3 regions of the Rhizobium sp. BK591 genome follow, and region 1 is predicted to be linked to each of the others. Evidence: predicted binding sites of a transcription regulator. Region 1 holds the regulator's gene; each other region holds the start of a gene.

Evidence for each region. The regulator LexA, encoded in region 1, represses DNA repair genes until DNA is damaged. The targets are predictions, from matches to a motif close to TGTTCNNNNTGTGTTCNG.
Region 2: the regulator LexA is predicted to act here: its motif matches at 4,285-4,302, upstream of recA (recombinase RecA).
Region 3: the regulator LexA is predicted to act here: its motif matches at 4,289-4,306, upstream of FHX10_RS07455 (ImuA family protein).

Annotation. Positions count from the first base shown of each region.
Region 1 covers NZ_JACIAZ010000003.1:794,406-804,210, reverse strand. The annotation lists gene FHX10_RS17280 (pyruvate dehydrogenase complex dihydrolipoamide acetyltransferase) at 1-607, opposite strand, end outside; gene FHX10_RS17275 (pyruvate dehydrogenase complex E1 component subunit beta) at 623-2,008, opposite strand; gene pdhA (pyruvate dehydrogenase (acetyl-transferring) E1 component subunit alpha) at 2,025-3,071, opposite strand; gene FHX10_RS17265 (FtsB family cell division protein) at 3,217-3,537, opposite strand; gene eno (phosphopyruvate hydratase) at 3,674-4,948, opposite strand; gene kdsA (3-deoxy-8-phosphooctulonate synthase) at 5,171-6,016, opposite strand; gene FHX10_RS17250 (VOC family protein) at 6,013-6,909, opposite strand; gene lexA (transcriptional repressor LexA) at 7,107-7,826, shown strand; gene FHX10_RS17240 (ComEC/Rec2 family competence protein) at 7,807-9,805, opposite strand, start outside.
Region 2 covers NZ_JACIAZ010000001.1:1,254,816-1,264,620, forward strand. The annotation lists gene cckA (cell cycle histidine kinase CckA) at 1-2,089, shown strand, start outside; gene FHX10_RS06055 (pseudouridine-5'-phosphate glycosidase) at 2,222-3,154, opposite strand; gene FHX10_RS06060 (carbohydrate kinase family protein) at 3,243-4,187, opposite strand; gene recA (recombinase RecA) at 4,417-5,511, shown strand; gene alaS (alanine--tRNA ligase) at 5,666-8,320, shown strand; gene FHX10_RS06075 (LysE family translocator) at 8,409-9,041, opposite strand; gene FHX10_RS06080 (GyrI-like domain-containing protein) at 9,169-9,805, shown strand, end outside.
Region 3 covers NZ_JACIAZ010000002.1:67,105-76,909, reverse strand. The annotation lists gene FHX10_RS07465 (error-prone DNA polymerase) at 1-2,058, opposite strand, end outside; gene FHX10_RS07460 (Y-family DNA polymerase) at 2,058-3,569, opposite strand; gene FHX10_RS07455 (ImuA family protein) at 3,490-4,248, opposite strand; gene FHX10_RS34955 (hypothetical protein) at 4,416-4,679, shown strand; gene dinB (DNA polymerase IV) at 4,683-5,774, shown strand; gene FHX10_RS07440 (response regulator transcription factor) at 5,956-6,351, opposite strand; gene FHX10_RS07435 (response regulator transcription factor) at 6,900-7,535, shown strand; gene FHX10_RS07430 (trifunctional serine/threonine-protein kinase/ATP-binding protein/sensor histidine kinase) at 8,250-9,805, shown strand, end outside.

The DNA of each region.
Region 1 (9,805 bases):
CGGCCGGAGCCGGCGCAGCAGCCTGCGGGGCGGCAGCGGGTGCAGGCGCAGCAGCAGCCTTGGCGCCACCGCCGGCAACAGCCGCCTCGATGTCGCTCTTGACGACGCGGCCATGCGGGCCGGAGCCTGTCACTGCCGAAAGGTCGATGCCGGCTTCCTTGGCCAGACGGCGGGCGAGCGGCGACGAGAAGGTGCGGTTGCCATCAGCCGAAACCGATGCGGGTGCAGCGGCAGGTGCCGGTGCTGCAGCCGGAGCGGTTTGGGCCGGAGCCGGTGCAGCCTCGGCCTTCGGCGCAGGCGCGGCTTCAGCCTTGGGCGCCGGAGCGGCAGAACCCGCACCGTTTGCGGCAGCGGCGACATCCTCGCCATCGGCGGCGAGAACCGCAATCAGCGCGTTGACCTTGACGCCTTCGGTGCCGGCGGCAACGACGAGCTTGGCGACCGTGCCTTCATCGACGGCTTCGACTTCCATCGTCGCCTTGTCGGTCTCGATCTCGGCGATCACATCGCCTGATTTGACCTTGTCGCCTTCCTTGACCAGCCACTTGGAAAGATTGCCTTCTTCCATGGTCGGAGAGAGGGCGGGCATCGTGATATTGATCGGCATCGAGCTGCCCTCCCCTTATTTGTAGCAAACAGCCTTCACCGCATCGACGACTTCGCCGACGTTCGGAAGTGCGAGCTTTTCGAGATTGGCGGCGTAGGGCATCGGAACGTCCTTGCCCGCAATCGTCAGGATCGGCGCATCGAGATAATCGAAGGCCTGCTGCATGACGCGGGTGGCGATTTCGGTGCCGACCGACGATTGCGGATAACCTTCCTCGACGGTGACCAGACGGCCGGTCTTCTTCACCGATTCGATAACGGTCGGCAGGTCCATCGGGCGAATGGTGCGAAGGTCGATCAGTTCGACGTCGATGCCGATCTTTTCGAGTTCGGCCGCCGCCTTGGTCGCATAAGTCATGCCGATGCCGAAGGAGACCACCGTGACGTCCTTGCCCGGGCGATGGATGCGGGCCTTGCCGATCGGCAGGACGAAATTGTCGAGCTTCGGCACATCGAAGTGCTGACCGTAGAGAATTTCGTTCTCGAGGAAGATCACCGGATTCGGATCGCGGATCGCAGCCTTCAGCAGGCCCTTGGCGTCGGATGCCGTGTAAGGCATGACGACCTTCAGGCCGGGGATTGCGGAGTACCAGGCAGCATAGTCCTGGCTGTGCTGGGCGCCGACGCGAGCTGCGGCACCGTTCGGGCCGCGGAAGACGATCGGAGCGCCCATCTGGCCGCCGGACATATAGAGCGTCTTGGCGGCGGAGTTGATGATGTGGTCGATCGCCTGCATGGCGAAGTTGAAGGTCATGAATTCGACGATCGGGCGAAGGCCAGCCATGGCAGCGCCGACGCCGACGCCGGCAAAGCCGTGCTCGGTGATCGGCGTATCGATGACGCGGCGGGGGCCGAATTCCTGCAGCAGGCCCTGCGTGACCTTGTAGGCGCCCTGATATTCGGCAACTTCTTCGCCCATGACGAAGACGTCTTCATTGGCGCGCATTTCCTCGGCCATGGCGTCGCGGAGCGCTTCGCGCACGGTCGTCGACACCATTTCGGTGCCGGCAGGAATTTCGGGGTCATTCGGAACGACGGCCTTCGGCTCGGCCGGAAGCGGCGCGGAGGCCGAACCGGTTTCGGTCGGCTTCTCTTCCTGGGCAACGGCAGGCGCGGCTGCTGCGGCCGGCTTGGCGGCGGAGAGATCGGCGGCGGATTCGCCATCCTGCAGCAGCACGGCGATCTTGGTGTTGACCTTGACACCTTCGGTGCCGGCATCGACGAGCAGCTTGCCGATGACACCTTCATCGACGGCTTCGACTTCCATCGTCGCCTTGTCGGTTTCGATTTCGGCGATCACGTCGCCTGAGGTGACCTTGTCACCTTCCTGCTTCAGCCATTTGGACAGCGTGCCTTCTTCCATCGTCGGAGAGAGGGCGGGCATGAGGATATCGATAGGCATGGGTTCCCTCCCCCGATTAGAGCAGAATGTCGGTGTAGAGCTCGGATGCATCCGGCTCCGGATCGGCCTGGGCGAAGTCGGCGCTGTCGGCGACGATGTCGCGGACATCCTTGTCGATCGCCTTCAGATCGTCTTCGGAGGCCCAGCCCTTTTCGATGAGGCGCGCCTTGACCTGTTCGATCGGGTCATGCTCGGAGCGCATCTTCTGCACTTCGTCCTTGGAGCGATACTTCGCCGGATCGGACATGGAGTGACCGCGATAACGATAGGTCAGCATTTCGAGAATGATCGGGCCCTTGCCGGAGCGGCAATGTTCGAGCGCCTCGTCGGCCGCCGCCTTGACGGCGCGAACGTCCATGCCATCGACCTGAATGCCGGGGATGCCGAAGCCGGAGCCGCGCAGCGAATAGTTCGACTGCGCCGTGGCGCGGGCGGTCGAGGTGCCCATGGCGTAACGGTTGTTCTCGACGATATAGACGATCGGCAGTTTCCAGAGAGCCGCCATGTTGAAGCTCTCGTAAACCTGGCCCTGGTTGGCAGCGCCGTCGCCGAAATAGGCGATCGAGACATTGCCGTTGCCGCGGTAGCTGTTTGCGAAAGCCAGACCGGTTCCGAGCGAGACCTGGGCCCCGACGATGCCGTGACCGCCGTAGAAATGCTTCTCTTTCGAGAACATGTGCATCGAGCCGCCCTTCCCGTGGGAATAGCCGCTGCGGCGCCCGGTCAGTTCCGCCATGACGCCACGCGCTTCCATGCCGGTCGCCAGCATATGGCCGTGGTCGCGATAGGCGGTGATGACCTGGTCGCCTTCCTTCTGCGCCATCTGCATGCCGACGACGACAGCTTCCTGACCGATGTAGAGGTGGCAAAAGCCGCCGATGAAGCCCATGCCGTAAAGCTGACCGGCCTTCTCCTCGAAGCGGCGGATCAGCAGCATTTCGCGATAGGCCTTGAGCTCCTCATCGCGATCGAAGTCGGCTACCGGGCCTCCATTCGATGCTTTGGCTGCGGGTTTTGCTGCAGTTTTGCGGCTGGAAACGGTCGCGGTCTTTCGCGGCGCCATTCAACCCTCCCTATGGGTTTGTCGGTTCTTGGTGGCGCGTACCATAGGGAAGAAATATGACCACAGCAATGCCATAATTGCATGGCTCGTATTCGGCGCTAAATCGTTGATAAAACGCCTGAAATTCCAATTAACCTGTTTCCGGTTAATTGGAATAATGGTTGAATATGACGATCTCGTCCGCGCGCGACACATTGAGCTGATAGCGCGCTTTTTCGTCCAGCATGTCCTTGTCGAGCGAGCCGTCACTGAGCAGCGCGACCTGATTTTCCAGATGTTCGCGCTTCGTCTTCAAGACTGCAAGCTCTTTTTCACGCGCGACACGCTGGTGCTCGAACGCTTCCGTCGCGCGCAGGCCGTAATCGCCGTGAATGCAGTGATAACCGAAATAGGAAAGGAAGGCGACCGTCATGGCCGGAATGACGAAGCGGCCGAGCTTTCTCTTCTTATGATGCTTTGTCCACATACACGCATGCTCTTGAACGCATTACCAATTCGCTCAATCTACAGCGCAGAGATTAACCGTTCGTTGACTCTAAAAAAGAGCAACAAAAAACCCGCGCCGGAGAGGCGCGGGTCGAACCGTTGAAAATCAGATGCGATCAGCCGCGAATGATCGAGCGGCCGGCATACTGGGCCTGAGGACCGAGGCCTTCTTCGATACGGATCAGCTGGTTGTACTTGGCAAGACGGTCGGAACGCGACAGCGAGCCGGTCTTGATCTGACCGCAGTTGGTGGCGACCGCGAGATCGGCGATGGTCGAATCTTCCGTTTCGCCGGAGCGGTGAGACATGACGGCGGTATAGGCTGCCTTGTGCGCCGTGTTGACGGCGTCGAGGGTTTCGGTCAGCGAGCCGATCTGGTTGACCTTGACGAGGATCGAGTTGGCGACACCCATGCGGATGCCATCGCGAAGGCGGGCAGAGTTGGTGACGAAGAGATCGTCGCCGACGAGCTGGGTCTTCTTGCCGGTCAGGTCGGTCAGCGTCTTCCAGCCATCCCAGTCGTCCTCAGCCATGCCGTCCTCGATCGAGATGATCGGGTACTTGGCGGCGAGTTCGGCCAGATATTCGGCCATGGCGCCCGATTCGAGCGTGCGGCCTTCCCCTTCGAGAACATATTTGCCGTCCTTGAAGAATTCCGTCGAGGCGCAATCGAGGCCGAGGTAGATGTCCTCACCCGGCTTGTAGCCGGCTTTTTCGACCGACTTGACGATGAAGTCGAGGGCTTCGGAAGCGCTCTTCAGGCCCGGTGCGAAACCGCCTTCGTCGCCGACATTGGTGTTGTGGCCCTGTGCGGCAAGTTCCTTGCGGAGCGTATGGAAGACTTCCGAACCCATGCGCACGGCTTCGGCGATCGTATCGGCGCCGACCGGCAGGATCATGAATTCCTGGAAATCGATCGGGTTGTCGGCATGGGCGCCGCCGTTGATGATGTTCATCATCGGCACCGGCAGCAGGCTGGCGGAAGCGCCGCCGACATAACGGTAGAGCGGCAGGCCGGAGGCCTGGGCGGCAGCCTTGGCGACGGCGAGCGACACGCCGAGGATGGCGTTGGCGCCGAGGCGCGACTTGTTCGGCGTGCCGTCCAGCTCGATCATGATGTTGTCGATCTGGATCTGGTTTTCGGCGTCGATGCCGCCGATCGCATCGAAGATCTCGGTGTTGGCGGCATCGACCGCCTTCTGGACGCCCTTGCCGAGGTAGCGCTTGCCGCCGTCGCGCAGTTCGACCGCCTCATGCGCGCCCGTCGAGGCGCCCGAGGGAACAGCCGCGCGGCCCATGCTGCCGTCTTCGAGATAGACATCGACTTCGACGGTGGGATTGCCACGGCTATCGAGAATCTCGCGGGCGATGATATCGGTGATTGCAGTCATGGGTTCTTCCTGCTCAGTGGGTGATAAGTCGTTCGAAACCTGTCTTAATCGAAGGCGAGCAAATTACAATGCCGCAATTGCCAGCCTTCGAACCAGCGTTCCGATGTGGACGAAAGCGCGTCGCGATCTCTAACATTCGCATGGTCCGCGCTTTGCTCTTTGGTTTTGCGCGACATGCTTATAGCGCGATCATGTCAGACTGTTGAACGTCAAGCTGGGTAATCAGGCCTTGGCGACCGCATCGAAGGCAAGCAGCTTTTCGAGGAGCCGCGGCATGTCCTTGAGATAGACCATGTTCGGTCCGTCGGAAGGCGCATTGTCGGGGTCCTGATGGGTTTCGAGGAAGACGCCGGCAATGCCGGTCGCCACCGCTGCGCGCGCCAGCGTTTCAACGAATTCCCGCTGGCCGCCCGAGGAATCGCCCTGCCCGCCCGGCTGCGCCACGGAATGGGTGGCGTCGAAAACAACGGGAGCACCCATCGACGCCATGATCGGCAGCGAACGCATGTCGGAAACCAGCGTGTTGTAGCCAAACGAGGCGCCGCGCTCGCACAGCAGCACGTTCGGATTGCCGCTGGCGTTAAGCTTCTTCAGGACGTTTTTCATATCCCAGGGAGCGAGGAACTGGCCCTTCTTGACATTGACGACGCGGCCGGTATTGGCGGCGGCGATGAGAAGATCGGTCTGGCGGCAAAGGAAGGCCGGGATCTGCAGGACATCGACGGTCTTTGCCACCTCGGCGCATTGTTCGGCGGTATGAACGTCGGTCAGGACGGGAAAGCCGAATTCCTTCTTGAGGTCGGCAAAGATCTCCATGCCCTTTTCAATGCCGATGCCGCGTTCGGCCGAAAGCGAAGTGCGGTTTGCCTTGTCGAAGGAGCTCTTGTAGACGAGGCCGATGCCGAGCTTTCCGCAAAGCTCCTTCAGCGTGCCGGCCACCATGAAGGCGTGGTCGCGGCTCTCCATCTGGCAAGGGCCGGCAATCAGCGACAGGCGGCCGGTGTTGGAAAAGGTGACCTGGCCCTGGCCCTCGCCGATCTTGACTTGGGAATTCGTATCTGTGCTCATCGTGTTTCCTCGAAGGCGAAAAGCGTGCCCTGCCCGGGCGCGGGCTTCACCAGAATGCGATTGTTCTTGCGCGTATATGTCACCCCGTTAGCAGCCAAATGCGCTTCTGTCACGGCAAGATCGGCGACAGCGAAGAGAATCGCCCGGCCGCGCAGGCCGCGGTCGGCGGATGGGACAGCGACCTCGAAATAGGCCTCCAAACCCTCCGGCGTCATCAGGCTGATTTTCACATTCGACGCCGCGATCGTGACGCCGAAACCGGTTTTCTCGACTGCCGATTGCGCGCTGGCAAGACTGACGAAGGCGGCGAAGGCAGCCGCATCGGGCGCGCAAAGCACCACCTCGGCAATGCCGGTGACGCCATTGGCATGCGCCTCCAGCGCGCTGCGGTCGGCCGGCAGCGGATTGACGCGCTCGACGGTGAAGAGAAAGAGATCGGGCGCGCGCAGGTCGCCGGCAAAGGCCAGCCTGAAGCCGGCAATGCTCTCAGAACCATCCGGCATCGTCATCGGCCGGCTGAACGCCAGCATCTCGCCGGCGCTCGCTCCGTCGCCGACGAAATTCCGATGATCGATATCGGCATCCTCGCTGCCGAAGGCCACCGCCGAAAGCCCTTCCTCGCCGCAGCGGAATCGGAAGGCGCGGTTGCGGGCGGTGAAGACATTGCCTTGCCGCGCCGATGCTTCACTTTCCCTAACGCTCGCAATCCCGAGCGGCTCCAGATAGGTCTTATCGGCAAAAAAGACGCAGGCATTCTCCGTTCCGAAGGGATGACGCGCATCGGCGGCAACGGTAAAGCCCAGCTTGCCGAGCCTCTCGCGCGCCAGATCGATATTGACGACCGGCAGCACGACATGATCCAGCGGGCGTGGTTTGGCGGAATGCTCGTTCATGATATCCCCTCTCCTGACACGGCAGAGATGTGCGACAGTGCCGCCCAAGGCAAGACTTGTCGGCCAATCCGGCAAATGAAAATAAAAATCTCAACGAGTTGGCGCCAAGTTTTACGGAAATTTAGCTACTTGCGGAACACATATGGAACATATAGTGTCTGTTCTGGATTTGTTTCAATCACGAGGTCACAACGTCGATGCTCACGCGCAAACAACAGGAGCTTCTCCTCTTCATTCATGAGCGCATGAAGGAATCCGGCGTTCCGCCGTCTTTCGACGAAATGAAGGACGCCCTGGATCTCGCTTCGAAGTCCGGGATTCACCGGCTGATTACGGCGCTCGAGGAGCGTGGCTTCATTCGCCGCCTACCGAACCGGGCCCGCGCACTCGAGGTCATCAAGCTTCCGGAGGCCTATAGCCCCAGCATCCAGCCCCGGCGCGGCTTTTCGCCGAGCGTCATTGAGGGCAGCCTGGGCAAGCCCCGGTCGGTCGCCACTCCCGCTCCTGCAAAACCCGTCGCCGACAATGGCAACTCAGTCTCCGTGCCGGTCATGGGCCGCATCGCCGCCGGCGTTCCGATCTCGGCAATCCAGAACAACACCCACGACATCGTCGTTCCGGCCGATATGCTCGGCTCCGGTGAACACTACGCGCTGGAGGTCAAGGGTGATTCGATGATCGACGCCGGCATTTTCGACGGCGACACCGTGATCATCCGCAATGGCAGCACCGCAAGCCCTGGCGACATCGTCGTTGCTCTCGTCGACGACGAAGAAGCGACACTCAAACGCTTCCGCCGCAAGGGCGCCTCGATCGCGCTGGAAGCGGCCAACCCGGCTTACGAGACCCGGATCTTCGGGCCAGACCGCGTCAAGGTGCAGGGCAAACTCGTCGGCCTTATTCGCCGCTATCACTAACACCCTGGCCGGTTTCGACAAAGCTGTTGCTGCGCCAGTCATAGGCGCGATGGCGGATCCATGGCCGCCACAGATCATCGAATGCGGTTGTGACCTCCATGCCGGCCTCCGCGAAGCGCAGCTCGACGGAACCGGTCCGGCGCAACGTCTCGCCGGTGAAGAGCGTCGCGCCTGAGCGGCAGCTGTTGAAACGCAGGCGGACCGACGTTACCACGATATCGGCCGCATCGCAGGCCGGAGCGAGATAGGCGGCATTGTCGATGACGGCGACCACATGACCGTTGCCAAGCCTTGATATGCACCAGGCCTTCTTGACGCAGGAAAAGCGGTTTGCGTCACCGCCGGCTGCAGCCGCCCGCATCGCCGCCCTCGCTTCGTTCTGCTGATCGCGGGAGAGCTTGACGCGGCGGTCCTCTCCCGCTGGCGGGACAGCAGGACCATCCAGCATCTTCGGCGGGTCATGCGCCGGCAGGACCAGCGCGCGCTGCCATTGGTCGAAGATGAAATCCGGCGGGTTTTCACGGTTGGAGGCCATTGCCGCCGCCTCGACGACCGCGACGAGACTGCCATCTTCCGAAATCACCAGATCCGGCGGCCGGGGAACCGGCAGAAGCAGCAGGATGAGCGTTGCGGCTGACATGATCGACGTGCCCATATGGCGCAGCCGAGTGCGGAGCAGCGTCAGCAGCAGGAAGCCTGCCACGGCGACCGCGAAATACCAGGCGGGCAAGCGGCCGATGCCGATGTCGCCACCCCAGCCGGACACGGTCTTGGCGACGGCGATCACCAGATCGAGGCCGAATCCGACAATCTTCCAAGGCAAAACGTCCAGACCGAAAGGCATGAGCAGCATCGCCAGCAACCCGGCCGGCATGATGATGAAGGAGATGATCGGCATCGTCGCGAGGTTTGCCGGCAGGCCGTAGGCGGTCAGGCGATGAAAATGCTCGATCGAAAACAGTGCGGTGGAGAAACCGCCGATCAGCGAGGTCAGGAAGACACCGCCGAAGAACCCCGCAACCGCGACGAAAGGCCTGACGATCGGCAGCTTCAGGAAGGCATTCTCGCGGACGCGCCGATCCTTCCACAGCTGATAGCCCGACACGAGCGCCAAGGTTGCGGCAAAGGACATCTGGAAGCTCGGACCCAGGACCTCGGACGGCGAAATGGCGAGGATGACGAGCGCGGAGAGAGCGACATTGCGCAGGCTGATCGACGGCCGGTCGAAGAAGACGGCAATCAGCATGATGGCCATCATGATGAACGCGCGCTCGGCCGAGACCGCGAAGCCGGAGATCAGGAAATAGGCCGTGACGGCGATGAGCGCGCCGGCGGCGGCGATCTTCTTCGTCGGATAGGCCTGGGCGACGCCGGGAAAGAGGCTGAGCAGCATCCGGAAGCCGACGAAGAAGATGCCGGCCGACAGCGCCATGTTGAGGCCGGAGATGGCGATGATATGCGCCAGACCGGACTGGCGCAGCGCCTCCGTGGTCGCATTCGAGATGGCGCGCCGTTCGTCCGTCACCAGAGCAGCGGCAAAAGCGCCGGTGTCGCCGGGCAGAATCGATCGGATGCGGTCGCCGATGCCGCTGCGCAGCCGGTAAAGCCATTCGAGCAGGGCTTCCGCCGTCGATCTGGCAGCCTGCGGGCCCGCCTGCAAATCGACTTTCGTCGGCGCGCCGTAGAAGAAACCATTGGCGCCGATGCCATCGAAATAGGCCCCGAAAGAGAAGTCGTTGAGCTCTGGAAGTGCTGGGCCTGACGGCGGTGTCAGCCGAGCCCTGCCGGTGATGATGTCACCGATCTCGAAAGGCGCGTCGGCGCCGCGGGCGATCGCGGTTATCCGTTCCGGCGGCCGCTTCACCTGCGGCGCCTCGGTGCCGGTGACGGCCAGAATGTAGCGCCACCGGCCGCGACCATCGCCTTCGCGCCGTTCGACACGGCCGGTCACCGTCGTCGTCACGGCGGAGTCGAGGATC
Region 2 (9,805 bases), on a different contig from region 1:
CAGCTCCGGCGCGCATTGGTACCGGCTGAAGGCACGGCTGCTGCAGCCGGAGGAGAATAGCGGCAGGCCGCTGCAGATCTGGCAGATCACCGACATCACCACCGAGCGCGACGACCAGGAGCGCTTCTTCAAGGAATTGCAGAACGCGATCGATTATCTCGACCATGCGCCGGCCGGCTTCTTTTCCGCCGGCAGGAAGGGCGAGATCTTCTATCTGAATGCGACGCTTGCCGAGTGGCTGAGCCTCGACCTCACCAAGTTCGTGCCGGGCTCGATGACGATCGGCGACGTCGTGGCGGGCGAGGGGCTGGCGCTGATCCAGTCGGTGCAGGCCGAACCGGGTCTGAAGAAGACCGTGACGCTCGACCTCGACCTGCGCAAGACCAACGGCCAGAGCCTGCCGGTGCAGATCATCCACAGCGTCACCTCGATGCGCGATGGCGCACCCGGCGAAAGCCGGACGATTGTGCTGGCGCGTGAAAAGAGCGAGGCCGGCGGCCAGTCGGCTTCTGCCGCCGCCATGCGCTTCACCCGTTTCTTCAACAACACGCCGATGGCGATCGCCTCGGTCGACGGCGACGGGCGCATTCTGCGGACCAACGCACCGTTCCTGAAACTGTTCTCCGGCGTCGTCTCGCGCGACGATCTCGAAAAGGCGCCGCATCTCGAAACCATCGTGCAGGAGAGCGACCGGCCGCAGCTTGCCGAGGCGCTGGCGGCGGCCAAGGATCGGCAGGGCGATATCGCGCCCATCGATACCCGGACGCCGACCGACGAGGCGCGCTATTTCCGCTTCTATGTCAACGCGGTCATCGACCAGAGCGACGAGGCGCCCGAGGAGGCGGCGATCGTCTATGCCGTCGAGGTGACCGAGCAGAAGGCGCTGGAAGCGCAGATGGCGCAGACGCAGAAGATGAATGCTGTGGGCACACTCGCCGGCGGCATCGCGCATGATTTCAACAACGTGCTGACGGCGATCCTGCTGTCCTCCGACCATCTGCTGCTGCAGGCGCGGCCGGCCGATGCCAGCTTCGCCGACCTGATGGAGATCAAGCGCAACGCCAACCGCGCCGCCGTGCTGGTGCGCCAGCTGCTCGCCTTCTCGCGCAAGCAGACGATGCGGCCCTCGGTACTGAACCTCACCGATGTCGTCGGCGACCTGCGCATGCTGGTCGACCGGCTGCTCTCCGGCACCAACGTCAAGCTCGACGTGCAATATGGCCGCGACCTCTGGCCTGTCAAAACAGACCTTTCGCAGTTCGAGCAGGTGCTGATCAATCTCTGCGTCAATGCACGCGATGCGATGCCCGAGGGCGGCACGCTGACGCTGCGCACCAAAAACCTGACCGCCGCCGAGGTCTCCGCCTTCAACTATTCCTACATGCCGGCCGAGGACATGGTGCTGATCGAGGTGGCCGATAACGGCACCGGTATCGCGCCTGAGATCATGGACAAGATCTTCGAGCCCTTCTTCACCACCAAGGATGTCGGCAAAGGCACCGGCCTTGGCCTCGCCATGGTCTACGGCATCGTCAAGCAGTCGGGCGGTTATATCCAGCCGGAATCCGAAGTCGGCAAGGGCACGACCTTCCGGGTGTTCCTGCCGCGCCACATCCCTGAGCCGGCGGTCGCCGCCGAAGCAGGTTCCATCGACAGCGCCATCGCCGAGATCGGCGTGCGGCCCGAGGCGCCGGCGACACAGCAGCCGGAGGATCTGACGGGATCGGCGGTCATCCTGCTCGTCGAGGACGAGGAGGCGGTGCGCCGCGGCGGCAAGCGCATGCTGGAAACGCGCGGCTACACCGTACACGAGGCGGGCTCGGGCGTCGAGGCGCTCAGCATCATGGAAGAACTCGACGGCAAGGTCGATATCGTCGTCTCCGACGTCGTCATGCCCGAAATGGATGGGCCGACGCTGCTGCGTGAGCTGCGCAAGACCTATCCCGACATGAAATTCATCTTCGTCTCCGGCTATGCCGAAGATGCCTTTGCCCGCAACCTGCCGCCGGATGCGAAATTCGGCTTCCTGCCGAAGCCCTTCTCGCTCAAGCAGCTCGCTGTTGTGGTGAAGGAAACGTTGGACGGGTGAGTGGGGTGCGCCCGAGAGAGGGCGTGCCACACATCGCCTCTGGCACGGTTGTGCCGTGCCAGCCCCTCTGCCCGGCAGGCAGAGGGGCTTTTTCGGCACCATCTATCTGTCACGGCCATACCGACCTACCCGTCAATCCTCATTCCGCAGCGCCACCGCAATCTCGGCGGCAAGCCGCGCATTGTTCTCCACCAACGCAATATTGGTTTTCAGGCTCTGGCCGTCCGTCAGGTCGAAGATGGTCGAGAGCAGATAGGGCGTCACAGCCTTGCCGGTGATTTCGTCGCGCTCGGCGCTATCCAGCGCCCGCTCGATATAGATTTCCATCTCCTCGCGTGGGATTTCGTCGACTTCCGGCACTGGGTTGGCGACGAGCATGCCGCCGTCGACACCGAGCTGTTCGCGCACCGTCTGGAAATTGGCGATGGCGGCCGGGCTGTTCAGCGACAGCGGGCTTGATATGCCCGAGGAGCGTGACCAGAAGGCGGGGAATTCCTCGCTCTCATAGGTGACGACAGGCACGCCGCGGGTTTCCAGCACTTCCAGCGTCTTCGGAATGTCGAGAATCGCCTTGGCGCCGGCGCAGACGACGATGACGCCGGTTCGGGCGAGCTCCTCGAGGTCGGCTGATATATCGAAGCTTTCCTCGGCGCCGCGATGTACGCCGCCGATGCCGCCTGTGGCAAAGACGCGGATGCCGGCGCGCGCTGCCGCAATCATCGTCGCCGCGACCGTGGTGGCGCCGGTGCGGCGCTCGGCGATCGCGAAGGCGAGATCGGCGCGCGACACCTTCATCACCTCGGTCGCCTTGGCGAGCTGTTCCAATTCCGCGGCTTCAAGACCGATATGCAACGTGCCATGAATGACGGCGATCGTTGCCGGCACCGCTCCCTGTTCACGGATGATCGTCTCGACGCTGCGGGCCATCTCAATATTGCCGGGATAGGGCATGCCGTGGGTGATGATCGTCGATTCCAGCGCCACCAGCGGCGCGCCGCGCTGCTTGGCGCTGGCAACCTCCTTCGAATAGGCGATCGGCAGAAGAGGGGAGATGGGCTTGGTCATGGTCTTGTCCTATGATCGACAGAACATAATGCCGAAAAGTGTGGGCGGTTTTCGGACGGCATCATGCTCAACTCTTTAATTAGTCGCTTCAATGCAGAATTCTGATCTTGGGAACAAGGGCAAGCGCCTCATTCAAAAGATCCGGCGTCAGATTTTCGTTGACGGCGTGCCGCGACTGCACGGTCAGCGTGGCGGCCGCGGTGCCGTGGCGGACGGCTTCCTCGAGCGGCAGGCCGAGCATCAAGGCGGCGAGCGTGCCGGCCGCAAGAGAATCGCCGGCACCCGTGACATCGGCGACGGTGTCGGCGATCGGCGGCTGCAGCGTCACGGCGCGGTGCCCGCAAAGCGCGACGAGTTCGCGCCGGCCGCGAGTGACGACGGCATTCCTGATGCCGATCTCGTTCAGCAATGGTGGCCAGCCGGCGGCGTCTTCCGGCTGCTCACCGGTCAGGGCGGCGGCCTCGGCCTCGTTCAGGAACAGGTAGTCGATATCTCCGATGCAGGGTTTCAGCCTGACGACCTTGGCCGGCGAGATGGCGATCGCCGCGACGGGCTTGGCCAGGGAATGCGCCTTGGCGACGATCGCGGCGATCGTCTCTTCCGGCAGGTTGGCATCGAAGAGGATGAAATCATGGGCGTCGAAAGCTTCCCGCACCCAGCGGATGGATAGACGCCGCGGCACGAAGAAGCGGTAGAGATCCATGTCGGCCAGGGCGATCACCAGATTGCCGTCCTTCTCGATGATCGCCGTGTAGCTCGGCGTCTTGCGGTCGAGGAAGACGAAAGGCCGGTCGTCGATGCCGGCGAAATCGGCGGCTTCGCCGACCAGTTCGCCGTTGGGATCGCCGCCGCGCGGCGAGATCATCGTCACCTGAAAACCGAGCCTTGCGAGATTGCGCGCCGCATTGAAGCCGCCGCCGCCGGGCTCCTCGAACCAGGTGCCGGGATTGCTGGCGCCAGGCGCTGTCTCGCCGGAGATGCGGCCGCGCCGATCGATATGGGCACCGCCGAGAACGAGAATCTTTCTTTTCATTTCAGGCACTCTCCAGATGCCCGACGTGCGAATCGATGGGATGGGTTTTTGTGCGCGGGTGCCGGCACTTTACATCTAAGTCGTTGCTTTTCATCGATAAAACAAATACAGAACACGGGCCGTTTTACCTTTTTCTTTCAATTGTTTGATCGCCTATTGCGAGAGTGGAACAAATAGGGTACAAACTCGACATTGCTTGGGCGGCTTCAATAACCTAAAGGTGGATCGGATGTCTCAGAATTCATTGCGGCTGGTAGAGGACAAATCGGTGGACAAAAGCAAGGCGCTTGAAGCGGCACTCTCACAGATAGAGCGGTCGTTCGGCAAGGGCTCGATTATGAAACTCGGCTCCAACGAGAACGTTGTCGAGATCGAGACGATCTCGACCGGCTCGCTTGGCCTCGATATCGCACTTGGCGTCGGCGGCCTGCCGAGGGGCCGCATCATCGAAATTTACGGGCCGGAAAGCTCCGGTAAAACGACGCTTGCGCTGCAGACCATTGCCGAAGCGCAGAAAAAGGGCGGTATCTGCGCCTTCGTCGATGCCGAGCATGCGCTCGATCCTGTCTATGCCCGCAAGCTTGGCGTCGATCTGCAGAACCTTCTGATCTCGCAGCCCGATACCGGCGAGCAGGCGCTTGAAATCACCGATACGCTGGTGCGCTCCGGCGCCGTCGACGTCCTCGTCGTCGACTCGGTCGCCGCACTGACACCACGCGCCGAAATCGAAGGCGAGATGGGCGACAGCCTTCCCGGCCTGCAGGCGCGCCTGATGAGCCAGGCGCTGCGCAAGCTAACCGCTTCGATCTCGAAGTCGAACACCATGGTGATCTTCATCAACCAGATCCGCATGAAGATCGGCGTCATGTTCGGTTCGCCGGAAACGACGACGGGCGGCAATGCGTTGAAATTTTATGCCTCCGTGCGCCTCGACATCCGCCGCATCGGCGCGGTCAAGGAGCGCGAAGAGGTGATCGGCAACCAGACACGCGTCAAGGTCGTCAAGAACAAGATGGCGCCACCCTTCAAGCAGGTCGAGTTCGACATCATGTATGGCGAGGGTGTTTCCAAGACCGGCGAGTTGGTTGATCTCGGCGTCAAGGCCGGCATCGTCGAGAAATCGGGCGCCTGGTTCTCCTATAACAGCCAGCGTCTCGGCCAGGGTCGTGAAAACGCCAAGACCTTCCTGCGCGACAATCCGGATCTCGCCCGCGAGATCGAGTTGTCGCTGCGCCAGAATGCCGGCCTGATCGCCGACCGCTTCCTGCAGAACGGCGGACCGGATCCCGATGACGGCGATGGCGATGCCACTGCGGAAATGTAATTTTCGCGCTTGAACTCATCAGTCAGTTCCAGCCGGCCGCATTCCTGATGAGAATGCGGCCGGTTTTGTTTGTCTGCTGGACAGTGGCGGAGGCGAACGTTAAAAGCCGATGGATTTGTATTTACCTGCCTCCGGCAGCATTGAAGGGCATAGCATGAGCGGCGTGAACGATATCCGGTCGACCTTCCTCGACTATTTCAAGAAGAACGGCCATGAGATTGTTCCGTCGAGCCCGCTCGTCCCGCGCAACGACCCGACGTTGATGTTCACCAATGCCGGCATGGTGCAGTTCAAGAATGTCTTCACCGGCCTGGAAAAGCGTCCTTATTCGACGGCGACGACCTCGCAGAAGTGCGTGCGCGCCGGCGGCAAGCACAACGACCTCGACAATGTCGGCTATACCGCGCGTCACCTGACCTTCTTCGAAATGCTCGGCAACTTCTCCTTCGGCGACTATTTCAAGGAGAATGCGATCGAGCTTGCCTGGAAGCTCGTGACCGAAGGTTTTGATCTGCCGAAGCATCGCCTGCTGGTAACCGTCTATTCCGAAGACGAAGAGGCAGCGACGCTGTGGAAGAAGATCGCCGGTTTCTCCGACGACAAGATCATCCGCATTCCGACCTCCGACAATTTCTGGCAGATGGGCGATACCGGCCCCTGCGGTCCGTGCTCGGAAATCTTCATCGACCAGGGCGAGAACGTCTGGGGCGGACCTCCGGGCTCGCCGGAGGAAGATGGCGACCGGTTCCTGGAATTCTGGAACCTGGTCTTCATGCAGTTCGAACAGACGGAGCCCGGCGTTCGCAACCCGCTGCCGCGTCCGTCGATCGACACCGGCATGGGTCTGGAGCGCATGGCCTGCATTCTGCAGGGCGTTCAGAGCGTGTTCGACACCGATCTCTTCCGGACACTGATCGGCGCCATCGAGGATACGATGGGCGTCAAGGCGGAAGGCAGCGCCAGCCACCGCGTCATCGCCGACCACCTGCGCTCCTCGGCCTTCCTGATCGCCGACGGTGTGTTGCCGTCGAATGAGGGCCGCGGTTATGTCCTGCGCCGCATCATGCGCCGCGCCATGCGCCATGCGCAGTTGCTCGGCGCCAAGGAGCCGCTGATGTACAAGCTGCTGCCGACGCTGGTGCAGCAGATGGGCCGCGCCTATCCGGAGCTGGTGCGCGCCGAGGCGCTGATCTCGGAAACGCTGAAGCTCGAGGAAAACCGCTTCCGCAAGACGCTCGAACGTGGCCTGTCGCTTCTGTCGGACGCAACGACGGATCTTTCCAAGGGCGATATGCTGGATGGCGAGACCGCCTTCAAGCTCTACGACACCTACGGCTTCCCGCTCGATCTGACGCAGGATGCATTGCGTGCCCGAGAGATCGGCGTCGACATCTCCGGCTTCACCGATGCGATGCAGCGCCAGAAGGCCGAAGCCCGCTCGCACTGGGCCGGTTCCGGCGAAAAGGCGACCGAAACCGTGTGGTTCGAGCTCAAGGAAAAACACGGCGCGACCGAATTCCTGGGCTACGACACCGAAACGGCTGAAGGCGTCGTGCAGGCGATCGTCAAGGATGGCGCGGTTTCGACCGAGGCCAGGGCCGGCGACAAGGTGCAGATCGTCGTCAGCCAGACGCCGTTCTACGGCGAATCCGGCGGCCAGATGGGCGATACCGGGGTGATCTCGTCCGACCACGGCAAGATCGAGATTTCAGATACGCAGAAGAGGGGCGAAGGCCTGTTCGTGCATCTGGGTACTGTCATCGAAGGCGTGGTCAAGGATGGCGATGCTGTCGCGTTGACGGTCGATCATGCCCGCCGTTCGCGCCTGCGCGCCAATCACTCGGCAACCCACCTGTTGCATGAGGCGCTGCGCGAAGTGCTGGGCACTCATGTGGCACAGAAGGGTTCGCTGGTAGCACCCGAGCGCCTGCGTTTCGATGTTTCGCATCCGAAGCCGATGTCGGCCGAAGAGCTGAAAATCGTCGAGGATATGGCAAATGAGATCGTGCTGCAGAATTCGCCGGTCACCACGAGGCTGATGAGCGTCGACGATGCGATCGCCGAAGGTGCGATGGCGCTGTTCGGTGAGAAATACGGCGATGAAGTCCGCGTCGTGGCGATGGGCGAGGGTGTGCGCGGCGCCAAGGCCGGCAAGCCCTATTCGATCGAACTCTGCGGCGGCACGCATGTCGGAGCCACCGGCCAGATCGGCCTGATCCGCGTTCTCGGCGAAAGCGCCGTCGGCGCCGGCGTTCGCCGCATCGAGGCCGTCACCGGCGAATCGGCGCGCGAATATCTGGCCGAACAGGACGAGCGCGTGAAGACGCTTGCCGCCTCGCTGAAGGTTCAACCGTCAGACGTTCTCTCGCGCGTCGAAGCGCTGATCGACGAGCGCCGCAAGCTCGAAAAGGAACTGGCCGACGCCAAGCGCAAGCTCGCCATGGGCGGCGGGCAGGGCGGCTCGGCCGATTCCGTGCGCGAAGTCGCCGGCGTCAAGTTCCTCGGCAAGTCGATATCGGGCGTCGATCCCAAAGATCTGAAGGGGCTCGCCGATGACGGGAAGACCAGCATCGGCTCGGGCGTCGTGACGCTCATCGGCGTTTCCGAGGATGGCAAGGCAAGCGCGGTCGTTGCCGTGACGCCCGACCTCGTTGATCGCTTCAGCGCCGTTGATCTGGTGCGCGTCGCTTCTGCCGCGCTTGGCGGCAAGGGCGGCGGCGGCCGTCCGGACATGGCGCAAGCTGGCGGCCCTGATGGCGCCAAGGCCGACGAAGCCCTTGAGGCAGTTGCGTCGGCACTTGCAGGCTGACCATCAGCCTGACGGCGTTTGACATGTGGACCGGCTGCGAGATCTGGATTTCGCAGCCGGTTTTATTTTGCGCAGAAGCCTGCGGCGGTCAGTTTCGCGCTTGCAAAGCGAGGCGGCAGGCGAGCCCGGTAAAAACAGTCGCCAGCATATATTGCGGCATCTTCGGAAAGCGGCTGAGCGAGGCCAGCCGCGTGCGAATTTGGCTTCCGAGAATAATGACGGCTCCATTGACGACGAGGCCGATGCCGTTCAGCACGGTCGCAAGCACCAGCATCTGCATCGTGATCGAGCCGCTTTGCGCAGTCACGAATTGCGGAAAGAGGGCCATGACGAAGAGGGCCATTTTCGGATTCAGCAGATTGGTGGCGAGACCTGCAAAGAAGATGCGTCTGCCCGAAAGCCGTCTCAATGTCGATGCTGGCGCAAAGGCGGTGACTTCCGAGCGGATTGTCTTATAGGCCAAATAGAGAAGATAGCAGCAGCCGGCCCAGCGCACTGCTTCATAGATAGCGGGCACCGTCACGAAGAGCTGAGAGAGCCCGAAAGCGGCGGCAAGGGCGTGGCAATAGGTGCCGAGCGCGATGCCGGCATAGGTCAGAAATCCGGCGGCGCGTCCCTGGCTGACACTGCGCGAGGCGATCAGCAGCATGTCGGGACCGGGCGTGGCTGTCAGCACCAGCGCTGCGGCGGCAAAAATCATCAATGTTGAAAAATCCGGCATCAGTCATTCCTTTTGGGTTCGAGCCGGACTTCCGCCCTATGCCGGATTCGTCGAAAGCGCAAGTCAGCAGGATTTGTCAAATCGGGTTATGTTCTTCTTTGGCCGATCGATTTGCACGAGGTTTGACATGAACGGCGAAACGGCATGGGCACTTTATGAAAACCGTCTGCGACGGGTTTCGGCCTATATTCACGACCATTTGGACGAGGAGCTGGATATGGAGCGCCTTGCCGAAATCGCCTGCATGTCGAGCTATCACTGGCACAGGATCTACCGGGCGATTTACGGCGAGACGCTGGCGGCAACCGTCAAGCGGCTCAGGCTGCATCATGCGGCAGGCGAGATCGTCCGCACGGAACTTGCCGTCAGTGAAATAGCGAAGCGATCAGGCTATCCCAATCTCCAATCCTTCAATCGCATCTTCAAGTCGGTCTACGGCATGCCGCCGGCCCGCTACCGGAAAGAGGGAAGCCACACAGCCTATGAGCCCTCACCCAACGGAAAGACCAAAGCGATGTTAGACGTTACCATACGCGAGATCGGGCCGATCGAGCTGATCGGCGTTGCCCATACCGGTTCCTACATGCAGATCGACAAGGCCTTCGAGACGCTGTTCGGCACGCTTTATGCCCGCGGCCTCGCCAAGCCCGAGATGCGCATGATCGGCGTCTATCTCGATGATCCCGATATCGTGCCGTTGGAAAAGCTGCGTTCGATCGCCTGCGTCACCGGCGCTGCCGACGTGCCGGCCGATGCGCCGTTCG
Region 3 (9,805 bases), on a different contig from region 1:
CAGCTTGTCCTTGAACCTCGATACGCCGCCCGTGAACTTGAAGGTTGCCATGCTCTTCCGGAGCTGGTCGGCTTCCCCGCCCGTGAACCCGGCGCAGACCATAGCCACGCGCATCGCGCTCTCTTGGAAGAGTGGCACTCCGAGGGTCTTCCCGAGAACGGCCTCCAGTTCCGGTGTCGGGTATTCGATCTTTTCCTTGCCTTCACGGCGGCGGAGATAGGGGTGCACCATGTCGCCTTGGATTGGCCCCGGCCTAACGATAGCAACCTGAACCACGAGATCGTAGAACGTCTGCGGCCGGAGCCTTGGGAGCATCGACATCTGCGCGCGGGATTCGATTTGGAAAGTTCCGAGCGTGTCCGCGCGCCTGATCATCGCGTAGGTCTTCGAGTCTTCCTGCTCGATCTTCGCGAGATCGAGGTCGACCTCCTTGTGTTCCCGGATCAGGTCGAAAGCCTTCGACATGCAGGTGAGCATGCCGAGCGCCAGCACATCGACCTTCATGAATTTCAACGCCTCCACGTCATCCTTATCCCACTCGATGATCTGGCGATCCTTCATCGAGGCGGGTTCTATCGGCACAAGGTCGTCCAGTCTGTCATGCGTCAACACAAAGCCGCCTGGATGCTGGCCCAGATGTCGAGGCGCGCCCATAAGCTGCTGCGCTAACCTCAAGGTGAGTGCAAGACGGCGATCATCGGGGTTCAGGCCAAGGTCGCGGATGTTTTGATCAGGAACCTCCTCCGACCATGACCACATGCCAGATGACAGCGCCTTGATCACGTCCTCTGGCAGCCCCAGAGCCCTGCCGACATCGCGGATGGCGCCCTTGGCCCGGTAGCGGGTGACCGTCGCACACAGAGCGGCCTTCTCGCGCGTATAGGTTTTGTAGATCCATTGGATCACCTCCTCGCGACGTTCATGCTCGAAGTCGACGTCGATATCCGGCGGCTCGTCCCGTTCCTGCGAAACGAAGCGCTCGAACAGAAGATCGTTGGTCGAGGGATCAATGCTCGTGATACCGAGGATGTAGCAGACGGCCGAGTTCGCCGCCGATCCGCGTCCCTGACACAGAATACCTTGGCTGCGCGCATATTTGACGATGCTGAAGACCGTCAAAAAATACGGGGCATACTTCATTATCTGGATGAGGGCGAGCTCGTGCCGGACAGTCTTCAGCACCTCCGGCGGCAGGCCTTCCGGATAGCGGTTCGGCACGCATTCCCAGAGATAGTGCTCAAGGGATTCCTGCGCGGTCTTGCCGGGGACGATGGCTTCTTCCGGATACTGGTAGGTAAGCTCTTCGAGGCTGAACTTGCATCGATCGGCGATCTCGATCGTGCGCCTGAGCGCTTCCGGATAGCGCGGGAACAGGCGCTCCATCTCGTCGGGAGGCTTGAGATACCGATCCGCATGGCGCTCGCGCTCGAAACCAACGGCATCGATGGTCGTATTGTGCCGGATGCACGTGACAATATCCTGAAGCTGCCGCCTCCCGGCCTCATGGAAAAGCACGTCATTGGTCACGACGGTCTTCACCTTGAAGCGGATTGCGAGGTTCGACAGCTCATGGAGCCGGAGCTGATCGTTCGGACGTCGTCGAAGGCAGAGCGACAGGTAGGCGCGATCGCCGAATATCTCGGCCAACTTCCGAAGCTGGACGGCACAGGTCTCGTCGGCAAGATCCGGCACGAGGATTCCAATCATGCCATCGGCATATGCGACCACGTCGTTCCAATGCAGAATGCAGTTGTTCTTGCCTCCACGGGACTTCCCAAGCGTGATCAGGCGCGTGAGCCGGGAGTACGCGACGCGGTCGGTGGGATAGACCAGTATCGACATCCCGTCCTGCAGATCGAGCCGACAGCCGACGACGAGCCGGATCCCGGTCGACCGCGACGCCTCCAGTGCGCGGACTATCCCGGCAAGCGAATTCCGGTCAACGACACCAACGGCACCAATTCCCAGTATCTTCGCAGTCTCGAATAGCTCCTGCGCAGAACTCGCTCCCCGGAGAAAGCTGAAATGCGTCGTGACCTGGAGTTCGGCATATCTCATCAGCCAAAGATCCCGTGCATGAACCACCGATGGTTCCCGGTTTCAGGATCCACGCCGTCGCCGGAACGGAAAATCCACAGACGCTCGCCCGCATCATCTTCGATGACGAAGTAGTCGCGGACCGCGGCCATCTCGGAGTTGCGTTCCCACCATTCGCCGAAGATCCGCTCTGGACCATCGGCGTTCTTCACCTTCCGGCGCTTGCCCCGCCACATGATCCAGACGGGCGGATGGTCTGGCAGCAGCGCCATCACGTCGACCTGCTCTGGTCGCGCAAGCAGGCGGACGGGCCGGCGCCAGTGATTGACCCAGGCAGCCTCTATCGGATCGGATGCGGCACTGATCCTCCGGACCGAGCGCTCGGGAACGTCGGAAGCAAAGGGGGCGACGCGATAGACCCGCTGGCCACGGTTGCCGTAGATGTCGATGAGCGGCGTGAGGTCCACACCCTCGTCTTCGACCAGCGACGACGTCTTCTGGGCTTCCTCTAGCGGCTCCGCCATGACCGCCACTAGCGTCATCTTCTCGATACCGAAGCCGGGTTCGATCTTCTCGGTTCTGTCTTTGAACAGTTTCGTCAGCCAGGCGACATCGCGCACGGGTTTGGCGGTCCCGGCGCGGATGGCTTGCCGGGTGCCGTCGACCTTCTCGACAATGAGGTCTGCGCGACGGACGCCGAGCCCCCTTCTCTGCAGCGCATCGACAAGCTGGACGACCAGTCGGGCGACATACTTGTTGATGGTCTCGGCGGCGCCGATAGGTTCGGCGAACGCCCTGCTGACTTCGACAAGTTCGGCTGTTCGAATGGGATCGATCGGCTCAGGCGTGCGGCCGAACATCTGGTCGAAGCGGCGGCCGACCTCCGGCCCGAAGCGGAGCGTAAGCGGTGGGCGAGCAGTATTGGCAAGCTCGCCGATTGTCTTGAAGCCGAGCGTCCGCAGGTCGCCGACGATCTTCTCAGGAAGCCGTAGAAGAGAGATCGGCAGCTTTTCCACTGCCCGGAGGGTCTCGCCCCTCGGAACCATGACGGTCTCGCGGCTGGTCGCTCTGGCGCATGCGTGGGCGGCACCCCACGTGTCGGCGATGGCGACCCGTGTCGTCAGGCCCTTGGCGCGGAAGCGGTTGGCGATGCTCGTCAACATTCGCTCCTCGCCGCCCTGTAGATGGTCCGCGCCCTCCGTGTCCATGACGATGCCGTCCGGCGCGTCGACGGCGACGATCGGCGAATACTGGCTGAGCGCCCACATGGTGATGCGATCGAGCGCCGCTGCATCGGCGGCGGCATCGGCGTCGATCATCCGGAGGCCCTGGAAGAGCGCCTGCGCCTTGGCGGCCGGCATGCCCACGTGAACGCCAGCCTTTCTGGCCGCGGGATCGGCGGCCGACACCCAGCGTTTGGAACCGCTCTTCGAAATGACGGCGATCGCCTCCTCAACGGGAATGGCGGGATCGGCCCGCCTGATCCTGTCCGTCGCCAGATCGGGAAAAAATATCGATACGACCCTCGGCATCGCAGGCTCCTACTTCGAACTCGGCGCACTCACCCGCTTTCACCCTCATCAGTTCCAGAAGCCATCTCGCCCGCCCGACGCCCGGAACCGGCAGTTCCTCGCTCGGGATGACGCTCACCCTCCAGCGCGTGGTCGACGCCGTCGGCTGGCCGAAGTCGCTGGCCTCGGTCTGCCGTCGCCACCGCCGCACTGCAAGCGCCATCGTGCCGCTCTTCTCGGCTGCGAGTTGCAGCCGCCGGGACGCGGCCATCGGCAGCCGGACGATCTCGCCGATCACCGCCCCGAGGCCGCCGTATGAAAGGCCCTCCTCCATATTGGCAAGGACGTCCTCCTCCTTGTCGGACTCGACGAAGACGACCCGGTTCGGATGAAGACCCGCCTGCGCCAAGGCCGGGAAGAACAGGTCAGGACGTGTCAGGCACCAGACGACCTTGCCTTTGGTACGGGCGGCAATCCCGCTCACGAACAGGGCGGCCGCCGCCCCGTCGACGGTGCCGGTCCCGCCGCCGGCGCATTCGTGCAGCGCGCCATAGGCCAATCCACCACCCGGAAGCCGCTCGTCGATCTGCGCGACACCGAAAGGCAAAACGCCTCGGCTGCGCCGACCGGCGCCTTCCAGGTGCGCGATCTGCTCGCGCAGCCCGTCGAGGACGGCGTTTGGGGCGACGGCTGACTTCATGATCTCGGGCAACCCGTTTTCGGCTTGAGTAACAGCAATATGTTCTGTATTTGTTCCGAAGAGATAAATGAGTCAATGCGCATATGACCCGCTGAAGTTGAGCGCCGGTACAAAAGATAAAAATCGCCAGCGGATTCAATCGGATGTTGAGACAGGAATATTTTTGGATGCGCCGAACGCGGCTTGTGGAAGATACGATCCCGAGACTGCAAGATCACCAGGTCCCGGTGGTCGAACTCATATGCCTCCTCTGCGATCGCCATTGTACACATGAGCGCAAACTGTTGGTCAAAGCGTTTGGCGCAAGCGTCACCTTCGCGGAAATCCGCCGGCGCATGGCCATGGGCTGCGAGCGGATGCAGACGCCGCGAGGTGACAAGTGTGGAGCACACTTCCCATGTTTGAGTGATGGTCTTGCTGATGGAAGCTAGATAATGACAGGCGAAGACAACCGCGAACGGCCGCGCAAGATCGTGCATGTCGACATGGATGCCTTCTACGCATCGGTCGAGCAGCGCGACAATCCGGAGCTGCGAGGTGTGCCGGTTGCTGTCGGCAGTCCTGCTGCCCGCGGGGTCGTGGCGGCCGCCAGTTACGAGGCACGCAAATTCGGCGTCCATTCCGCCATGCCTTCGGTGACCGCCCAGCGGAAATGCCCGGACCTTGTCTTCGTCAAGCCGCGCTTTGATGTTTACAAAGCCGTGTCGTTGCAGATCCGCTCGATTTTCGCCGAATACACGCCGATGATCGAGCCACTGTCGCTCGACGAGGCCTATCTCGACGTCACCGAAAACCTGAAGGGCATGGAGATTGCGACCGAGATCGCCGAAGAGATCCGAGCGAGGATCAAGGCGGCGACGGGGCTCAACGCGTCGGCGGGAATTTCTTACAACAAGTTTCTGGCCAAGATGGCAAGCGACCTCAACAAGCCGAACGGCCAGGCCGTCATCACCCCCAAGAACGGCCCCGCCTTCGTCGAACAGCTTCCCGTCAAGAAATTCCATGGCGTGGGACCGGCAACGGCCGAGAAGATGCATCGGCTCGCGATCGAAACGGGAGCGGACCTGAAGGAGAAAACGCTCGACTTCCTCGTCGAACATTTCGGAAAGTCAGGGCCGTATTTTTATGGCATCGCCCGCGGCATCGACAATCGCCAGGTCAGACCGGACCGGGTGCGGAAATCCGTCGGTGCGGAAGACACTTTCTCTGCCGACATCCATTCTTATGAACCCGCGCGCGACGGGCTTCAGTCGCTGATCGAAAAGGTCTGGGGCTATTGCGAGGCCAATGAAATCGGCGCCAAGACGGTGACGCTCAAGGTCAAGTATGCCGACTTCAGCCAGATCACCCGTAGCAAGACAGTTCCGTCAGCACTGCCAGCAATTGCCAATCTTGAGGAGGTGGTCGATATGCTTCTCGCGCCAATCTTCCCGCCGCGAAAAGGCATCCGTCTGCTCGGCGTGTCGCTGTCTTCGCTGGAGCGGCGCAGATCTGAAGCGACGCCGCAGTTGCAGCTCGCGTTTTAGGTCACATTAGATGTGACGCGGTCGGTTTTAGATTGGATGCGCTCCGCACCGGCGTTCCCGCGCCTGCCAGTGGTACCGCCCCTCGCCTAAGTTCCCTTGACCTGCTTGCGGCAGATCGAAGCTGAGAGGTCGGAGTTTCGTCGAAGCCGTCTGATGTGAAATTCCGTTGGAATTTCCGACCTCACGAACCGCTTTCGCCCTCGCTATTGAGAACTAGCGCAGAACGGATGCAATCAAGCAAAATCTGTTCGCCAAACGGTTTTGTCAGGCAGCCGACGACGTCCGCGCCCAACGCAGACGCGCGCACATTCTTTTCCGGAAAGGCGGTGATCAGAACAGTCGGAACGCTCTTGCCCAGCGCGACCAGCCGGTGGTGCAGATCGAGCCCGCTCATTCCGGGCATATTGATGTCAGTCACAAGGCAGGCCGTGCGGCGGATATCAGGGAATCTCAAGAAATCATCCGCGGATGAAAAGGTCTCGGCGTCAAATCCCATCGACCTTATGAGCCCCTTGATAGCCTCCCGCATCGACTCGTCGTCGTCGACGATCGCAATCAGAGGTTTCTTGGTTGGCACCGCCGCCTCCCGACTTCGCCGATGGGCGTCGCGCCTAAATGGCGTTATGGCAAATTGCTGGATGGACTTATTATCGGGCGGCGACAAAGGCACCGCAAGCTATACGCTCGTATACGCTGTCTAAACAGTTCTGCGACGGATTGGGAATGTGAACGCGCGGAACATGGAAATGAGGAGACCGACGCGCGCTGCGAAAACAGAGCCATACGCGTGGCAAGTTCGTTAATGCATAAAATGTGGGTTGGAGGACGGTCATCTCGAATGTGCCCGCGCCGAAAGGGTGGAGAGCCGTCCTGCAGGCTGCCTACTCTACCCGAACCAACCGACGCGCCCCGACAGAAGGTTCGTTCGCCGGCGACGCTGGCCGCTCCACGATGCGCAAAACGCCGTTTGCGGCCGCCGGCATCCACCCTTGTGGCCGGGGTGATTATCGAGCATGGTGGCGTGCGAAAGGAAACCCGATTTCGGCATTCGTTTACTCATCTCGTGGCCAATAGGCGTAGATAGTAAATTATGCCAACGTCGATTCACATTGCGGGTTCTGACGATTGACCGAGGCGCTAGCGACCATCATTGTTATCGATGATGACCCCGAGGTCCGGGAGGCGCTTGGGAGTCTGCTGCGTTCGGTCGGCTTTGCCGTCAACCTCCTCGCTTCCGTGGGCGACTTCCTCACGTCCGGGCGACCCGATGGACCGACCTGTCTCGTACTCGATGTCCGGCTTCCGGGACAAAGCGGTCTTGATTTTCAGCTCGAGCTGTCGAGAGAAAACATTCAGTTGCCGATTGTCTTCATCACCGGGCACGGCGACATCCCCATGTCTGTCAAAGCGATGAAAGGGGGCGCGGTCGAGTTCCTGACGAAACCGTTCCGAGACCAGGACTTGCTCGACGCCATTCACATCGGCCTGGCGCGCGACCGCGAATGGCTTGAAAATGAAAAGGCGCTGGCGACGGTGCGCACTCGTTTCGCTAGCCTGACCCCACGGGAGCGCGAGGTGATGGCTTTGGTGGTGACAGGACGGCTCAACAAGCAGATTGCCAGCGCTCTAGGCGTCAGCGAGATTACCGTGAAGGTTCACCGCAGCCAGGTCATGCAGAAGATGGGCACCAGATCCCTGCCCGAACTCGCGCGTATGGCTGACAAGCTGATGCTCGCGCCAGGAAAGACTCAAACGAACTGATAAAGGTCTTGGCTGCGCGTATAGGTCATCCCCCGCTCATTGGTAATCGATCCTTCCTGGTGGCCAATAGCCCCTGCGGAAGCCCTCCTCTATGGTGCGCGTTCATTTCCCCCTCCTCCCAGGCCGGATCGCTACCGATCGGCCCGCCTTGGCCTCCCACCCGCGGGAGGCTTCTTTTTGGCCTCAGTCCCTGCAAGACACTTTCGACTCCAACACGGAAACCGACACCGAATCGAACTGACGGCACCCATGCGCGGGGTTAGAGGAGCAGACCATCGCCCCAGTCATTGCGGGCCAGGATGACTTCGCCGACATGAGTCGCTGAGCAGAAGTTCTGCTGAGGGGTGTCCGTGCCGGTATTCCAAGGTATCGCAAAGCGAAACCACAGTATAATGTCGCGTCGTCCCTTCCATCGCTAGACTAGTCGTTGCCTCGCGAGACAGGTAGCGAATCCCCCCGTTGCTACCACCAAGCTTCGGCGCTCCCTCCATCCGAAGCTCTACGGGTCCACGACCCGCCCGACCGCCCAGCAGCCGCTGGGCGGTCTTTCCTAGAGGTGGACCACGTATCGACCGGGCGGGTGATGGCCTCGTTGTTGGGACGGGCAGGCGAGATGTGGTAAGAAGTGAGGAAGTGGTTGCGGTTCGTCATATGTGCTCGCTTTGGCCAATTTGACCGGACGGATCTCCGAAACGCGTTGGTGGAGATGGGAGTTTGGAGGTTCTTTGGGAGGACGGTGATCGCGTGTTCCACAGGCAACGGCGCCTGGGTGCCGACGGCACGTGGAACCCGGTTCTGGTCGTGATTTCGGCCCTCGAGTATCCGACGCCTTCAAGCCTCGGCCGCCTCGACCATGAATACGGATTGAAGGATGAGCTCGATAGCGCGTGGGCGGTGCGACCGCTTGAGTTGGTGCGCGAGGGCGGCCGGACCATGCTGGTGCTTGAAGATCCGGGCAGCGAGCCGCTCGCCCGCCGGCTCGGAGCGGCAATGGAAACCGGACTTTTCTTGCGCCTAGCGATCAGCATCGCCGCTGCGCTCGGCAGAGTCCACCAGCGCGGCCTGGTCCATAAGGACATCAAACCGGCCAATATCCTGGTAGCGGGCACGTGCGCCGAGGTGCGGCTAACCGGCTTCGGCATTGCCTCACGCCTATCCCGCGAGCGGCAAGCGCTCGAGCCGCCCGAAGTGGTTGCGGGAACGCTTGCCTATATGGCCCCCGAGCAGACCGGGCGCATGAACCGCTCGATCGACTCCCGCAGCGACCTTTATGCGCTCGGCGTGACACTTTACGAAATGCTGACCGGGAGCCTGCCCTTTGCCGCTTCCGACCCGATGGAATGGGTGCATTGCCACATTGCACGACAGCCGATGTCGCCCAAGGAGCGGACGGCGGACGTTTCACCGGCAGTCTCGGCCATCGTCATGAAGCTGCTCGCCAAGACGGCCGAGGAACGATACCAGACGGCAGGCGGCGTCGAGCACGATCTGAGGCGCTGTCTCAGCCAATGGGAAATGGAATCGCGGATTGAGGCGTTCCCGCTCGGCGAGCGCGATATCGCAGACCGGCTGCTGATCCCCGAAAGGCTATACGGGCGGGAGCATGAGGTCGAAACCTTGCTCGCTGCCTTCGACCGTGTGGTGCTGGGCGGGGCGCCGGAGTTAGTGCTGGTCTCTGGCTATTCCGGCATCGGAAAGTCGGCTGTGGTCAACGAACTCCACAAGGTACTGGTGCCGCCGCGCGGGCTGTTTGCGTCCGGCAAGTTCGACCAGTACAAACGGGACATCCCCTACGCGACCCTGGCGCAGGCCTTTCAGGGTCTGCTGAAAGGGCTCCTCGCCAAGAGCGAGGCGGATTTGGCACCGTGGCGCGAGGCGCTGAGCGAGACGCTGGGACCGAACGCAAAGCTGATGGTCGATTTCGTCCCCGAATTGAAGCTCGTCATCGGCGACCAGCCGCCGGTCCCGGAACTTCCACCACAGGACGCGCAACGACGATTCCAACTGGTATTCCGGCGGTTCATCAGTGTCTTTGCCCGGCCCGAACATCCGCTGGCGCTGTTCCTCGACGATCTCCAATGGCTTGACGGAGCGACGCTCGATCTGCTTAAGGATCTGCTGACCCGGTCGGATCTGCAACACCTCATGCTGATCGGTGCCTATCGCGACAACGAAGTCACTGCCGCCCATCCGCTGATGCGGACGCTTGACGTGATCAAGACCGCGGGCGGCAAGGTCGCGGAGATCACGCTTGCGCCGCTCACTGAGGA